DNA from 2 places in the Lysinibacillus sp. CNPSo 3705 genome. Region 2 is predicted to be linked to the other one. Evidence: riboswitches for the same ligand, from Rfam matches in the RefSeq annotation. Region 2 holds a riboswitch; the other holds the start of a gene.
What was found. Region 2 has a riboswitch for cobalamin ahead of PVA17_RS15845 (ABC transporter substrate-binding protein). Riboswitches for the same ligand answer to the same signal wherever they lie in the genome.

Region 1: another riboswitch for cobalamin. It lies ahead of PVA17_RS09995 ((2Fe-2S) ferredoxin domain-containing protein); the one in region 2 lies ahead of PVA17_RS15845 (ABC transporter substrate-binding protein).

The regions. Positions count from the first base shown of each region.
Region 1 covers NZ_JAQZSD010000018.1:44,972-48,181, reverse strand. The annotation lists gene cobJ (precorrin-3B C(17)-methyltransferase) at 1-1,620, opposite strand, end outside; gene PVA17_RS09995 ((2Fe-2S) ferredoxin domain-containing protein) at 1,625-1,996, opposite strand; cobalamin riboswitch at 2,139-2,321, opposite strand; cobalamin riboswitch at 2,728-2,912, shown strand.
Region 2 covers NZ_JAQZSD010000037.1:31,323-34,532, reverse strand. The annotation lists gene PVA17_RS15850 (FecCD family ABC transporter permease) at 1-508, opposite strand, end outside; gene PVA17_RS15845 (ABC transporter substrate-binding protein) at 505-1,470, opposite strand; cobalamin riboswitch at 1,724-1,906, opposite strand; gene argS (arginine--tRNA ligase) at 2,765-3,210, opposite strand, start outside.

The DNA of each region.
Region 1 (3,210 bases), on a different contig from region 2:
ATACGTAAAATGTAGGATCTTTTTCACACGCTTGAAGTATTTAAACAGACGTTCATTTGGATGCGCATTTGCTTTATATTCATCGATAATGTCTGTGATAAGTGGTATGAGCTGTTCAGGCTCTAACCCTTCAACAACAGGCTGGGCCGCATGTGCTGTACGACCAACCGGCTTGGCACCAATGAAAACATCAAATTTACTTTTACGATACACAATGCCAATATCATCAAATACTGCTCGATAACACGCCATACCGCAGCCATTAAAGCCAATATTTAATGTTTTCGGTAACGCCATACCCCCAAGCTTTTCTTGAATCTCTTCCGCATATGGAATCGAATCGAACTTTTCTCCATAACAGAAGTCACAAGCTTTTAACGAAAGTACGTCACCAAGTGGTGCAAGTAAAAAGCCAACTTCACGGAGCTTTGTTGTAATTTCTTCAGGCTCAGACGTTGGAATTTTCAAATGAATTTGATGGTCTGGTGTATACTCCATCGTCCCTTCCTCACCAACTACTTCAGCTAATGTCATCATTTGTTGCGGCGTAAAGAACTTATTGGCTACCCCAGGACTAACCGCTAATTCAAAAACAGATTCGATTTTTTGTTGAACGAGCTTGGGTGTTACTTTCATAGCGCTTGTACCCTTCACCAAAGCAAGAGCTGCTGTTGCCATTTCAAGTGACGATTTTTTAGGCTTTAGTTGTGGTCTAATGGCTAAACTGGGCTTAATACGATTGGCATTAGGATCTGTCGCAAAATCATTACGAGCTGCTCCTGTTTCTTGATTCATCGCCCATGGTTCATTTTCTTCCTTGAGTCGTTGATGTGGTCGTAACGGTTGTTTTTCATCACCAAGTGTATATTTCCGCTGATAACCACGTGGCGTAATCATCTTATTGTCGTAGAAAAATGTTGTTGAATTCCCAATAATAACTGTCGTTAACATGCCGATATCATGTTCAAGCATTTCAGCTAAAGTAGTCATCGTAATTTCTTGACGGTCGCGATATGCGCTTTTTACAAGTCCAACCGGTGTATCTGGCGAACGATATTCTAATAAAATTCGTTGCGCCTCTACGATTTGTCTCGTACGACGTCCACTTTTTGGGTTATAAAGAGCAATAACAAAATCCGCCATCGCTGCTGCTTCTACTCTTTTTGCAATTAAATTCCAAGGTGTTAAATGGTCACTTAAACTAATGGTACAGGCGTCATGCATAATTGGAGCACCTAGTAAACTCGCACACGAATTAATAGCTGAAATACCTGGAACAATTTCTACCTCGATACCAGTGGCTTCTGTCCAGCCTAGCTCGATTAATACCTCATACACTAATCCTGCCATTCCATAAACGCCGGCATCTCCACTGGAAATGACCGATACGATACTTCCAGCCTCTGCTTGACGTACCGCTTCCTGTGCACGTGAAACTTCCTCCGTCATACCAGTACTAATAATCGACTTTGCACTAACTAAATCCTGAATAAGTTCAACATACGTTTTATAACCAATGATCATATGACTTTGTTGCAGTGCCTCTACAGCACGAGTCGTAATATGTTTAAAGTCTCCAGGGCCAAAGCCAACTACGAAAATCTTACCTTTTTGCGCCATGTTGTTACCCCTCTTTCACCTTTTCAATACCTTTAATGGCTGTTGTTTGTGCTGTACGGTGTAGCGAGCCTTCACGCAATGTAAAGACATGCTCATTATGTAACGATTCATGATTTAAATCTTGTACGAGTGCCTTCGCATGCTCTGTTGTCGGGATACGGTACCAATTCCCTTGAGGATATGCAATGACAACACAAGCATCCTTACATCTGCCATTACAGCGAGTTCTCGTCGTATGTATTTCCTGATCAAGTGCCAGCACCTGTATTTCGTCACGGATCGCCTGTGTAATGTCCTCAGCATCTTTTTTCATACAGCTACTGCCATTACAAATAAACAGATGTGTTTTCATACCCTCTAAATTCCAAGTTGTCATAATCGTTCGTTCTCCCCTCATTTGCTTTTAGGAAAAAGAAAAACCTTTACTCTAGACGAAGAGTAAAGGTTTAGTAGAAGCCAAATAAAAACGAATATATACAGGTACTCGCTTTCGCTTCAACTTCTCCCTCCGAAAAGTTTGCATGCATCATCACATAAGCAGGTTTCCTGACTTAAGCTTCCTTTTACTTTCGCGCCTTCCTAGTTTCACTAGTGGCAATCACGATTTCATCAGCTATTACAGTAGCGGGGGCTGTATCGGACTTTCACCGATTTCCCTATTATCTTGAAAATATTCAAGCACTTATGGACGTTTTATATGAATTTTTTAATATATCAAGTATGCCTCGGCATACTTGTCCGAGGGCTTTACCTTCTTTCAGCAGGTACAGGTGTTTTGACACCCGCTGAAAAGAACTTAAATCAGCATTCATCTCACCATCTATACAGGTAGGAGGCTTCTATAGCGAACGCTTCACTTTCACTACAAAAGACATTTGCTGAAAGCAATTTTCATGTAATTGAAAACTGTTTCTATCATAGCTTATTTTTTAAAAATTTCAATATTACTTTCTTAATTTGTGACAATTTTTTTAAAATTCAATAGAAAAACGCGACATTTCTTTTTGATTTATCTAAATTTTCGACATAGACTATCAATTTTAAATTTTTTCATAAAAATCATAGCATAAATATGGAAATTCATGTTACACTTTGTCGTGAAATCTCACAACTTCATCTTTTTTCGGTGCGAATTGTTCAGCTTTTCGCTTAAAAGGGAAGCCGGTTCAAGTCCGGCGCGGTCCCGCCACTGTACTAGGGAGTTTTATAGAAAAAGTCACTGTCCAAAGGATGGGAAGACCTATAAAACGTTGAACTAAAGCCAGGAGACCTGCCGAAAAATACGTGATCGTTTCAACCTACGAGGATGGGTGTGCGGCTTAGCAGATTAGAATTTTATTTGCTTTTTTAGCTATGCACTTTTCCACTATCGGAGAAGTGCTTTTTTTCATTCAGCAGAGACTCCATCTCAAGGTGGTAGATGCGTACAGATATGGTTCCAACGGGCCAAAACACCTACTGAATGAAAAAAAAGCCTCTGGCGGATGTCACGGACTTTGAAAGGAATGCACAATTCAAAATCCAGACAAATTGTTTATCTGTGCGAAAGCGAAGCGGCAGCTACAAATGTTTTCTGTAGCGAAAGCGAAG
Region 2 (3,210 bases):
CACCAGATAATGCAATCATTAAAGAAATCAAGGAACCTAAAAATGAACTAAATATAACTCCCGTTAAAATTAGAGTTTCCATTTTTAACGAGCGGTCTACTATTCTAGCAAAGCCCATAACAGCTACCATCGTTAATATGGCACCTATCATACTAAAGGTCGGCAATGTAAAATGACCTACAACAGGTATTGATATACTAAAAAAAATCGTCATAACTGCGCCAACTGATGCACCAGAGGAAACACCTAACGTATAAGGGTCAGCCAAAGGGTTTTTTAATAAGCCTTGAAAAGCGGCCCCTGCAATTGCAAGTGACGCCCCTACAAGCCCCGCAAGCAAAACTCGAGGTAATCGAATTTTCCATAAAATATTGGCGGCTGTTTCATCAGCCGCCTTATTCCACAATACTTCTAGCGGAATATGAACCGAGCCTATCGCCACGCCACACCAGATGCTAATAATTAGAAGCGTTATTGCTGTTACATAGGCTACAATTTTTTTACTCATTTAAACGCCTCAGGGTAGACGGCCTTCGCTAATTCCTCAAGACCATCTGCTAAACGAGGACCTTGACGACTTGTTATATTTTCATCCACTTGTACTATGGCGTTATTTTTCACGGCAGAGATTGTCTCAAAGCCTGCACGTTGTGGAATTTTCGTTAAAATATTAGGTACGTAATTATATGCCACAACAATGACATCTGGATTTTTTGCGATAATTTGTTCAGCATCAATTTTATACCAGCTATTTGAATCTGCTGCCACATTTTCGGCATGAATCATTTCTAGCATTTCATTCATAAATGTACCTTTACCCGCTGTATAAATTTCTGGCTCATCAGACGACTCTACAAAGACTTTTTTCGCCTCAACACCGTCAAGTTTTGTTTCAACTTCTTTAACTTTTGCCTTCATATTTGCAACAATTTTTTTAGCCTCTTCTAGTTTTCCTGTTGCACGACCAAGCTGTTCAATTGTTGTGTAAGTTTCATTAAAGTTTTTTGCATCCGCTACAACAAATACTTTTACACCTGCCGCCTCAAGCTGTTCAATAGCTCCTTTTGAATAACCCATACCCGACGCATGCGCAAAAACGATATCCGGCGTTAAAGCAATAATTTTTTCAATATTATAATCCATACCGCCAACCTTTTCTTTTTTAGTAACCTCTGGTGGATAGTCGTCATTATCTGTCACACCAACTATTTCATTATTTAAGCCAAGGCCAAATAAAATTTCTGTGTTACTCGGAATGAGTGAGACAATTTTTTCAGGAGGTGCCTCTAGCGTAATATCCTTGCCTGTAGCATCCTTTATCGTCATTGGGAATGTTGCTTGGTCTACTTTTGTTGTCCCTTGTTGCTCAGAAGATGACGGCTTGTCATTTGTCGCCTCTTTTGTATTACATGCAGCAAGTAAGCCAATAGCTAAAAATGCTGATAACCCTATTTTCCAAATTTTCTTCATGTGAATCCTCCTCAGTCTATTTGTGCATATAGTTGTTATTGTTTTTCTGATTTATCGATACGTTTTAGTTTTTGATACCTAACATTGTAGGGGTATATCAACATCGCGAACTTCTAACCAACATTCGCCCATGTTTTCAAATTTATCGACATTCATCTTCCAAAACAAATACCCCTCATCAAAAAATAATGAGGGGGTTAAATTTGCACAAAAATACATATACAAAATCCACCATCCTATCCTCGTAGGCTACAACGTGTTTTCCATAAAGGCAGGTCTCCTGGCTTGTGCTTCATACGCTTTTTCAAGCCTTCCCGAAATTTTCAGTGGCGCAGATTGAAAAAACTCACACATACAGTGGCGGGACCGCATCGGAATTACACCGATTTCCCTTTTCACTTTACTTAAGTAAAGAACCTTTATAATATTCAGTTGATTTTATTATACATGAAAATGAAAGAAGTCGCCTCCATTCGAGACGACTTCTAAACAATCCATTATGCCTTGGCATAATTGCGTCGGGATTGGCTTTGTGCTTAGGCCTGCGTGATGCAGGTCAGTTAGCCGTTATCGCATGGATGCGATGATTTTAGGCTAACATCCTATGTGAACTTCTTTCCAATTCCGTGACATTCGCCAATATAATGTTGGTCACTCAGTCATTGCCACAGGACGTAGCGTTCTTAGATTGAGTTCCTCTATTTCATCTGGTGTTGGACACCCGCTGAATCTGGTGGTTCTTTCCGTCACTTTGGCTGTCTCTTCCGTCGCTTCGACTATTCTTTCCGTCGCCTCGGCGGTTCCTTCCGTCGCTTCAGATTCTTTCCGTCGCTCTGGTGGTTCTTTCCGTCACTTCGGCTGTTTCTTCCATCGCTTCGACTATTCTTTCCGTCGTCCCGGCTGCTCCTTTCGTCGCTTCAGATTCTTTCTGTCGCTCTGGTGGTTCCTTCCGTCACTTGGGCTGTCTCTTCCGTCGCTTCGACTATTCTTTCCGTCGCCTCGGCGGTTCCTTCCGTCGCTTCGATTGCTCCTTCCATCGCTTCTGATTCTTTCCGTCACTTCGGCGGTTCTTTCCGTCGCTTCGACTGTTCCTTCCGTCGCCCTAGCTGCTCCCTCCGTCGCTTCATATTCTTTCTGTCACTTCGACTATTCTTTCCGTCGCTCCGGCTGCTCTTTCCGTCGCCCCGGAATCTTCCCCTCAACCCGGCCACTCTTTCCCTCGCCTCAACCGCTCTTGCTTCCTAAAACATAAAACCCCCGGCACATGATTGTGCCGGGGCTAGAAAGACGATTATTACATTTTTTCCGGTGCAGATACGCCGATTAAGCGTAATGCGTTGGCAATTGTTGTACGTACAGCAGTAATAAGGGCTAAACGAGCTTCTGTTAGCTCTTTATTTGAAGCATCTAATACTTTTTCAGCGTTATAGAAGCTGTGGAATGCAGCTGCTGTTTCTTGAATGTAGTTGGCGATACGGTGTGGTGTACGGTGCTTCGCAGCATCTGCTACCACTTTCGGGAAGTCGCCCACTTTTTTCAGTAAATCAATTTCTTTTTCTGCAGTTAACAGCGTTAAATGATCTGTTGTTGCAGCAAAGCCTTGCTCATTCGCTGAGCGTAAAATGGAAGAAATACGTGCATGCGCATATTGTGCATAATACACTGGATTTTCATTTGATTGAGATACAGCAAGATCAAGGTCAAAGTCCATGTGAGAATCACCCGCCGTTTTCACGAAGA